One region of the Agrobacterium sp. LEGMi-208b genome, then DNA from elsewhere that is predicted to be linked to it. Evidence: riboswitches for the same ligand, from Rfam matches in the RefSeq annotation. Region 1 holds a riboswitch; the other holds the start of a gene.

Region 1 (5,106 bases):
GTGTTCCAAGCCGCAGCCTGACCTTGTCCAGCTCAACGGCAAAATCATCGCCTGTCATATGCTCGCCCTTGCTGGTTGGGATTGCCGTGAAACGCCGCCTGCGGCAAGCAGCAGGCAGATGATGCCGAGAAGGAAGGCATAACCGGCGGCGTCATTGGTGCGATAGCTGCCCATATTGCTATAAACCAGCCATGGCAAGGTGACGAAATTTTCCGACCCGAACAGGGCAACCGCGCCTAAATCGCCAAGAGACAGGGCCATGGCAAAGGAAAACGCCATGGCCAGCGGCCGCCACAGAACCGGTAGATCGGCGAACCGCAATCGCGTCAAGCCCTGAAGCCCCAGACTGGCGGAAAGCCGGCCGGTGCGCAAAAAATGACTGGTGAAAGCCGGCTCCAGAACCCGCATGGAAAGCGGCAAAGCCATCAGCATATTGATAAGCGCCACGAGGACGGGCGCATAGAAGCTGACATCGCCGAAGACCCGCAATAGAAGGAACCACCCGCTTCCCAACACCACAGGCGGCACCAAAAGCACCAGCGAAGACCCTGCCCCAAGCAGAGCGGAGAGGAAGCGCAGTGGTTTCCCCGCCTGCCGTCTGGAGCCTATCTCCTGCCGTGCGCCGATGATCGCCATGCAGCAGAGCACGACAAGGGCTGCGGAGAGAAGGGCGATTGCAAGACTGGTCGCCGCCGCGCGCAGGAAAATCGGCGCGGACAAAAGACGCGGCAGATCGGCCCTCAAGCCCGAGACGGCTATGGCGACAAGCGGCAGGCCGATCAGCAGAATTACGAAAACGATTGCCGCGCCATCCCAGAGGCGGGCGCCAATGCCCTTGCCATCAAAACGGTGATGGGAACGACCGAGCGACGGAATTTCCGCTTCGGGCGACGGTAAAAAAGCGAGAAGTCCGAGCAGGATTGCGGTGAGGGCAATCTGCAGAACCGAAAGCGCAATCGCCCGCTGCGGATCGAAATCGAACCGCAGCGCCTGATAGATCGCGACCTCCAGCGTCGTGGCCGCCGGCCCGCCACCCAACAAAAGAACGAGCGTGAAGCTGGTAGCGCACAGCATGAAAACAAGCCCGGCAATGCCGGGAACGAGACGCGCGACTGCCGGCCATTCGATAAAACGGAAAATCGAAACCGGCCCCATGCCGAGGCTCGCCGCCATGCGCCAATATTCACCCGGAATACGCTCCAGCCCGGCGAGCATCAACCGGACCGAAAGCGGCAGATTGAAAAACACATGGGCGATGAGGATGCCGGAAAGGCCATAAATGCTGAAAGGCTCATTCGCCCCGGCAAAAACCAGGGCCGTATTCAAAACACCCTGCCTGCCCCAGATGGTGATGATGCCGAAGGCGCCGACGATGACAGGCAGACCCATCGGCACCGCCATCAGCCTGATGATCCAGATCCTTCCCGGAAATACGCGTCGCCGGCCAAGCGCCAGCGCCACTGGCAGGCCGAGGACAATAGAAAGAACAGTGGAAAGCGTTGCCTGATAAAGCGTGAAGCGCAGGATGCGCAGCGTATAGGCATCCATTATACCGGCCGCGGACGCACCGGCATCAAAGGACAGGAGAGCTGCAACGGCGAGCGCCATGAACAGGAAAACGGCGGCAAAAGCCGCCGTTCCGAAAATGATCGACCGCCGGTAATCACGACGCAGCATCATGCGCGGGTGTGCCTCTTCCTCAATTCATGCTCATGGCGGCAAGCCATTCATCGATCCATGCCTTGCGGTTCTTCGCCACCTCTTCCGGATCCATCAGGAAAGTCTTCTGCGGCACGACGAGTTTGGAAAACGCCTCCGGCAAGGGCTTCGAGGTTGCCGCAACCGGCATCATCCAGTTGTTTTCCGGAATGGCATCCTGAAAACCCGATGTCAGCGTGAAAGCGAGGAATTGCTTTGCCAGTTCCTTATGCGGTGCATTTTTAAGGAGACCGGAAACCTCGATCTGGATGTAATGCCCTTCGGAAAAGGCGGCGGCCTGATAACGATCCGTCTTTTCCGCGACCATGTGATAGGCGGGCGAGGTGGTGTAGGAGAGCACCATCGGCACCTCCCCCTTGGTGAAAAGGCCATAGGATTCCGACCAGCCCGGCGTAACGGTGAGAATACGCTTCCTGAGCTTTTCCCAGGCTTCCGGCGCCTTGTCGCCATAAACCGATTTCACCCACAGCAGCAGGCCCAGACCCGGCGTGGAGGTGCGCGGGTCCTGAATGGCGATCTTCTGCGCGGCGTCGCCTTCAACGAGGTCCTTAAGGCTCGTCGGCGGATTCTTCACCGTCTGCGTGTCGTAGATGACGGCGAAATGACCGTAATCATAGGGAACGAAAACATCGTCCTTGTATCCGCCCGGCACCTTGGCCGCCGATGCATCGATGCCGCTGGCATCGAATAGACCGGTCTGTTTTGCTTCCGCGACAAGATTGGTGTCGAGACCGACGACGACATCCGCCTTGGACCCCGCCCCTTCAAGCTTCAGGCGATTGAGTAGCGCCACACCATCGGCCACGCCGACGAAATTGACCGTGCAATTACAAACCTTCTCGAAGGCCTCCTTCACCTTGGGACCGGGACCCCATTCGGAAACGAAGCTTTCATAGGTGTAGACGGTCAGTTCCTGCCTGTCCTGTGCGACGGCAAGACCGGGCAGAAACAGCGAAGCGGCAACGAGGGAATTCAGGAAAAGACGACGGCGCACGGGTATCTCCTCAAAAATCGATAGGGAAATAGCCGCCTGCGTTAAAGCCGTCTAATCCCTCCGCCGGTATGAACCGGATCAGGTTCTTCGGGTTGGCAAGCCTCTCAGCCTTTTGCGTCCAAGCACAAAAGACACCCCGTTAGATCAAGATGATGGTGTAGTCCCGCCGTCCCTGATTGGCAAGATGGCCGAGGTCAGCCCTGCTCCGTCATATGCACCAGTTCCCAGACATGCCCATCGGGATCCTGAAAGCTGCCGGCATACATGAAACCATGGTCCTGAACGGGCTTCCAGCCGCTACCGCCGGAGGCAAGCGCGGTGGCGATCATCCGGTCGATTTCCTCGCGGCTTCCCGCAGAAAGACAGGTCAGAACTTCGGTGGTGCGCGTCGCGTCGGCAATATCGCCGTTGATGAAATCACGGAACCGCCCCTCCTGGAGAAGCATCACGAAGATGTTTTCCTCAACGATCATGCAGAGCGTGCGGTCATCCGAATATTCCGGGTTGAAGCTGAAACCGAGAGCCGTGAAGAAGTTCCTTGATGTCTCGATATTCTTGACCGGCAGATTGACGAAAATCATGCGCATTTTCACAACTCCTCCAAACGAACGCCGGCATAGAACGGCAATTCCGCTTTTCTGTCAAAGGCCGAAGCAGGACCGGTCAAACGAGAGCCCGATTGCCTTCAGCCCTCCAGTTCCTCGCGCAACATCTCCAGTTCCAGCCATTCTTCTTCCATGGCCTCCAGCTTGTCGCGCAGCTTCGACATTTCCTGCGCCAGCGTGTTGAAGGCATTCGGGTCCTTGGTGAAAAGCTCAGGGTCGGCCATGCGCTGCTCGCGTTTTGCGATTTCGCTTTGCGCCTTTTCCATCTCCTTAGGCAGATTTTCGAGCGCGAATTTCTGCTTGAAGGAAAGCTTGCCCTTGGCCTTTGAAGGATCCTGCGATGGGGAGGCCGAAGGTGCGGCCTTCGCCTTTTCCTGTTTTTCCGCCTTGCGTTTTTCTTCCGCAGCACCCTTGCGCTGCGCCATCATGTCCGAATAACCACCGGCATATTCAATCCATCGACCATCCGGCTCGTCCGGATTGACGGGCGCGATGGTGGAAGTGACGGTGCGGTCGAGAAAATCGCGGTCGTGGCTGACGAGAATGACGGTGCCGGAAAAGCCCGCGACGATTTCCTGCAAAAGATCGAGCGTTTCGATATCGAGATCGTTGGTCGGCTCGTCAAGGATCAGAAGATTGGTCGGCCGCGCCAGAATGCGCGCCAGAATGAGACGCGCGCGCTCGCCGCCGGAAAGGTTGCGGATCGGCGTGCGGGCCTGTTCCGGCTGGAACAGGAAATCCTTCATATAGCCGGTAACATGCTTCAGTTCGCCATTGACCAGCAGGTTTTCACCCCGGCCATCAGTCAGATAATGCGCCAGCGTATCGTTGGGATTGAGATCTTCGCGCTTCTGGTCGAGCGTCGCGATCTCCAGATTGGTGCCGAGCTTCACCGTGCCGCTATCGGGCTCCAATTGACCGGTGAGCATCTTCAGAAGCGTCGTTTTACCGGCGCCGTTCGGACCGACGAAACCGATGCAATCGCCGCGATGGACGCGCAGCGAAAACGGCGCGACGATCACCCGCTCGCCGTAAGCCTTGGTGATGGCCTCGGCCTCGATGACCAGCTTGCCGGATTCGCGCCCTTCGGTGACGGTCGCCTGCACCGTGCCCTGCGGTCCCTTGTGGCCGCGATATTCGGCACGCATCGCCTGAAGCTCGCCGACGCGACGCATATTGCGCTTGCGCCTTGCGGTCACGCCGTAGCGCATCCAGTGTTCTTCGCGCTCGATGGCCTTGCCGAGCTTGTGCTGCTCCAGCTCTTCCTCTTCCAGCACCTTGTCGCGCCATTCCTCGAAATGGGCGAAACCGCGATTGAGACGACGGGACTGGCCACGGTCGAGCCAGACGGTCGAAGTCGAAACCTTCTCCAGAAAACGGCGGTCATGCGAGATCAACACCAGGGCACTGCGCGTCTGCTGCAACTCGCTTTCAAGCCATTCGATGGTCGGCAGATCGAGATGGTTGGTCGGTTCGTCCAGCATCAGGATATCGGGTTCCGGCGCCATCACGCGGGCAAGGGCCGCACGTCGCGCCTCACCGCCGGAAAGGCTTGCAGGGTGCTCCTGCCCGGTGAGGCCAAGATGCTCGAGAAGATAGGTGACGCGATAGGGATCGTCACCGGGTCCGAGCCCCGCTTCGGCATAGGCCTGAACGGTGTCGTAACCGGCAAAATCCGGCGCCTGCTCCAGATAACGGATGGTGGCGGCCGGATGCCGGAAAACCTCGCCCGACTGCGCCTCGACGAGACCCGCAGCGATCTTCATCAGCGTCGACTTGCCCGAACCG
Region 2 (5,106 bases), 160 kb from region 1:
CCGCACACCCATGAGGCAAAGCCGCTCATATAGCGATTGCAGCGCGAGGCGCGGATCGAGATGCCCTTCGTCCGAGAAATAAAGTCCGGACCTGAAGCGACCGGCAAGATCGGGCTCCAGACCGGCGATTTCGCCCTCATCCACCCAGCGATACCCGCTGGTCCGCGAGGCGAAACGGGATAGCTCCGCCTTGTCACGGGCGGGTGCGACGACCAGCGTGCCGTTGCGGACCACAAGACCGGGGACCGCTGCATCCCACCAGTCGAGCGCCGCCTGGCCGAGCGTCAGAACCGCCGCTTCCGCATTTTCGCGCTCGCACCAGGGCGCCAGCATGCCACCCGCATACCACGATGCGCCGCGAGAGGGTTCGGCATTGCGCTCGCAAACCTCGACGCTAATGTCGTTCCCCGCCAGTTCGAAGGCCGCCGTCAGGCCGGCGACCCCCGTTCCCTTGATGAGAACACGCATGTTATTCGGCACTCGCGGACGTCGAAAGCGGCATGTAAAGCTCGCCGCCTTCCTTGAAGCGTGCGGCCATGGCCTCCAGCCCCTCCTTCTGCGCCTCGGCGCGGATATCGTGGGAAATCCGCATCGAGCAGAATTTCGGCCCGCACATGGAGCAGAAATGCGCGACCTTGTGCGCCTCCTTCGGCAAGGTCTCGTCGTGGAAGGAACGCGCCGTATCCGGGTCGAGCGACAGGTTGAACTGGTCTTCCCAGCGGAACTCGAACCTTGCGCGCGACAGCGCATCGTCCCGCACCTGCGCAGCCGGATGGCCCTTGGCAAGATCGGCGGCATGAGCGGCGATCTTGTAGGTGATAACGCCAACCTTCACGTCGTTACGATCCGGCAGGCCAAGATGTTCCTTCGGCGTGACGTAGCAGAGCATCGCCGTACCGAACCAGCCGATCATCGCCGCCCCGATGCCTGAGGTGATATGGTCGTAACCGGGCGCGATATCTGTCGTGAGCGGCCCAAGCGTGTAGAAGGGCGCCTCGCCGCAGGTCTTCAGCTGCTTGTCCATATTCTCCTTGATCTTGTGCATCGGCACATGGCCGGGGCCTTCGATCATCACCTGGCAATCTTTTGCCCAGGCGATTTGCGTCAACTCGCCCAGCGTCTCCAGCTCGGCGAACTGCGCCGCATCATTGGCGTCGGCAATCGAGCCGGGCCTGAGGCCGTCACCCAGCGAGAAGGAGACGTCATAAGCGCGGCAGATATCGCAAATCTCCTCGAAATGCTCATAGAGGAAACTTTCCTTGTGGTGATGCAGACACCACTTGGCCATGATCGACCCGCCGCGCGAGACGATGCCGGTGACGCGGTTGACGGTGAGCGGAATATAATGCAGCCGCACACCGGCATGAATGGTGAAATAGTCGACGCCCTGTTCCGCCTGCTCAATCAGCGTATCGCGGAACACGTCCCAGTTGAGATCCTCGGCAATGCCGTTCACCTTCTCCAGCGCCTGATAAAGCGGCACCGTGCCGATCGGCACCGGCGAATTGCGGATGATCCATTCGCGGATATTGTGAATGTTGCGCCCGGTCGAAAGGTCCATGACGGTATCGGCACCCCAGCGGATCGCCCAGACCATCTTCTCCACCTCTTCCGCCATGGAGGAGGTGACGGCGGAATTGCCGATATTGGCGTTGATCTTGACCAGAAAATTGCGGCCGATGATCATCGGCTCAAGTTCCGGGTGGTTGATGTTGGCGGGAATGATGGCGCGACCCGAGGCCACTTCCTGACGCACGAATTCCGCCGTGACATAATCAGGGATATGCGCGCCGAAACTCTCGCCGTCACGCGCAAGCTTTTCCTTCGCGGCCTCGCGTCCGAGATTTTCGCGGATGGCGATGAATTCCATTTCCGGCGTGATGATGCCCGCCCGCGCATAGGCAAGCTGCGTCACCGCCTTGCCCGCCGTCGCTTTAAGCGGCTGGTGGCGCACGCCAAATTCCGGCGTCAGCCGCTCGCCGGTGGCAAAGCCGTTATCCTCCGGTTTGACGTGCCGGCCCTCATAAGCCTCGACATCGCCGCGCGCCACGACCCAGTCGTGACGCAGTCGCGGCAGACCCTTTTCAATCAGAACGGGATGGGTCGGATCGGTATAGGGGCCGGAGGAATCATAGACCGTCACCGGCGGTTCGCCCGCCGTCGGGTGCACCGCGATCTCGCGCATCGGCACGCGAATATGCGGATGAAGGATTCCCGGTTTATGGATTTTCGTGGAGGCGGCATGCGGTCCGGTGGTAACCGACAGCGGGATAGTCTTGGCAGCGATATTCATCTTGAGGCTCCAAAGTTTGACTGTGGAGACCCAGTTCGAGCCGGAATGATGGAAAATACCGAAGTGCCGATACGCGGCGCCATGCGCCCGCCCGACATCAGGTCTTTGCACCGTCCCTACGCCAGTATGAACTGGATCAGGTTCAACGGGTCACTGCGCATGAAAGCAGAATCTCAGCCCCTTGACGGGACACCCCTGGTGAATGGCCACAGCAAAAGACACCACCCGGCTTTTGTCAAGGCCGCTCATCAACGCTTGGCAAAGGTGCGGGAATGGCGCATGCTGCCGTTAGTTGTAATTAACCTAACGGTTTAGGTGAATATTATCGTTTGCGGCATAACGATAAGCACAAACCTTCCTAGTGTTGATTTCATTGGAGATACGTCGGAATGAATGCGACTATTCGTGAAATACTGGCAAAATTCGGCCAGCTTCCCACCCCTGTCGATACGATTGCAGATGAAGCCGATCTTTATGCAGCGGGCCTGTCTTCCTTTGCGTCGGTGCAATTGATGCTGGGTATTGAAGAAGCTTTCGATATCGAATTCCCGGACAATCTGCTGAACCGCAAGTCCTTTGCGAGCATCAGGGCGATTGAAGACACCGTTAAGCTCATTCTGGATGGTAAAGAGGCAGCCTGATGAACGTGACCGTGGCGCCGCAGGATGAAACGCTGTCCGCGCGCGCGGGCCGTGTCGCGATCATTGCCGCAAAGCATGCGGATGAGGTGGATGTCACCGGCCGCTTCCCGCAGGAAGCCGTCGATGCCTTGCGGCAGGAACGTCTGCTCGGCATTCAGGTGCCCTCCTCGCTCGGCGGCGAAGGCGCCTCCGTTCAGGAGATCGCCGACATCTGCGCCCGGCTCGGCCAGGCCTGTTCGGCAACCGCGATGATTTTCGCCATGCACCACATCAAGCTGTCCAGCCTGGTGGAGCACGGCGTGGAGAGCAGCTGGCATCCGGGCTTCATGCGCCGCGTTGCCGGCGAACAGCTTCTGCTCGGCTCCGCCACCACCGAAGGCGGCATCGGCGGCAATCTGCGCAACTCCATCTGCGCGATCGAAGTCGAAGGCGATAACTGCCGGCTGGAAAAGGATGCCACCGTCATTTCCTATGGCAGCAATGCCGATGCGATCCTCATCACCTCGCGCGCCCACAAGGATGCCGCGCCCGCCGATCAGGTGATGACCGTATTCCTGAAAAACCAGTATACGCTCGAGAAGACCCATGTCTGGGATACGCTCGGCATGCGTGGCACCTGTTCGGATGGCTTCCTGTTCCGCGGCGAAGCGCCGGCGGTACAGATTTTCCCGAAACCTTTCGCGGAAATCGCCGCGCAATCCATGCTTGCAAGCTCGCATCTCCTGTGGAGCGCCGTCTGGTACGGTATTGCCTCCGACGCGGTGCTGCGTGCGCAATCCTTCGTCAGGGCCGCGGCCCGCAAATCACCCGGCACCGCCCCTCCGGGCGCGATCCGCCTTGCCGAGGTTTCCACCAAGCTGCAGGTGGTCAAATCCAACATCATCGCCGGCATCAAGGCTTACGAGGATACCAAGAGTGATCCCGAAAAACTGATGTCGATGGCCTTTGCCGTTGCCATGAACAATGTGAAGATCTGCTCTTCGGAAACCATTCTTGAGATCATCGATCATGCCATGCTGGTCTGCGGCATCATGGGCTACAAGAACGGTACGCCCTATAGCCTCGGCCGGCACCTGCGCGACGCGCATTCCGCCCGGCTGATGATTTCCAACGACCGTATTCTCGGCAATTCTGCCAATCTCCTGCTGGTTCACAAGCAGGACACCAGCCTCTTGGGATAAGACCATGGACATGCAAACATCGTTTCTCGATCGACTGTTCGAAGAAGGCCTGCTGATTGAAACGGGTGTGGACGGTCTTTATGGACGCAGCGGCCAGTTCGAGGATGTGATTGCCGCATTCGAGCGGCTGATCGACCGCACCGGTGGCGCCGATGGCGCCGAAGCGATCCGCTTTCCGCCCGGCATCAACCGTGCCTATTTCGAAAAGAGCGGTTACATGAAGAGCTTCCCGCAGCTCGCCGGCACTGTCCATTCCTTCTGCGGCTGCGAACTCGACCATGTCAGCCTGCTGAAGACCATGGATGAGGGCGGCGACTGGACCAAGGACCAGAAAGCCACCGACATCGTGCTGACGCCGGCGGCCTGCTATCCGCTTTACCCGACGATTGCCAAGCGTGGCGCCCTTCCTGCCGGCGGCGGTCTTTATGACATCCAGTCCTATTGCTTCCGCCATGAGCCTTCCAAGGATCCGGCCCGCCAGCAGCTTTTCCGCATGCGCGAATATGTCTGCATGGGCACCGAGTCCGACGTCACCGAATTCCGCCAGACCTGGATGGATCGCGGTGTGGAGATGATGAAAGCAGTCGGGCTCGACGTCACCATCGATATCGCCAACGATCCCTTCTTCGGCCGCGCCGGCAAGATGCTCGCCAACAACCAGCGCGACCAGAACCTGAAATTCGAGCTCTTGATCCCGGTCACGTCAGCGACCAGCCCGACGGCCTGCATGAGCTTCAATTACCATCAGGATGCCTTTGGCCAGAAATGGGGCCTCAATCTTGCGAATGGCGATGTCGCCCACACCGCCTGCGTCGGTTTTGGCCTCGAGCGCATCGCACTCGCATTGTTTGCCCATCACGGTCTCGACGTGAAAAAATGGCCTGCAAAGGTCGTGGAAACCCTCTGGGGCTGATTATCCATGCGGCAGATTTTTCCGGGTCTCGATCCCCAAAACTATGTGCAGCATCCGCTTCATTCCTCTGAAAGAATG

Evidence for each region. Region 1 has a riboswitch for thiamine pyrophosphate ahead of thiB (thiamine ABC transporter substrate binding subunit). Riboswitches for the same ligand answer to the same signal wherever they lie in the genome.
Region 2: linked by a shared signal. The riboswitch ahead of thiC (phosphomethylpyrimidine synthase ThiC) and the one ahead of thiB (thiamine ABC transporter substrate binding subunit) in region 1 are both predicted to bind thiamine pyrophosphate.

Annotation. Positions count from the first base shown of each region.
Region 1 is NZ_CM183445.1:1,758,800-1,763,905, reverse strand. Features, by position in the region: gene AC5YUO_RS08625 (thiamine ABC transporter ATP-binding protein) at 1-58, opposite strand, end outside; gene thiP (thiamine/thiamine pyrophosphate ABC transporter permease ThiP) at 55-1,680, opposite strand; gene thiB (thiamine ABC transporter substrate binding subunit) at 1,700-2,713, opposite strand; TPP riboswitch at 2,752-2,862, opposite strand; gene AC5YUO_RS08610 (VOC family protein) at 2,908-3,300, opposite strand; gene AC5YUO_RS08605 (ABC-F family ATP-binding cassette domain-containing protein) at 3,399-5,106, opposite strand, start outside.
Region 2 is NZ_CM183445.1:1,917,111-1,922,216, reverse strand. Features, by position in the region: gene thiO (glycine oxidase ThiO) at 1-468, opposite strand, end outside; gene thiC (phosphomethylpyrimidine synthase ThiC) at 470-2,293, opposite strand; TPP riboswitch at 2,389-2,500, opposite strand; gene AC5YUO_RS09320 (acyl carrier protein) at 2,683-2,934, shown strand; gene AC5YUO_RS09315 (acyl-CoA dehydrogenase family protein) at 2,934-4,115, shown strand; gene AC5YUO_RS09310 (amino acid--[acyl-carrier-protein] ligase) at 4,120-5,028, shown strand; gene AC5YUO_RS09305 (DUF1839 family protein) at 5,035-5,106, shown strand, end outside.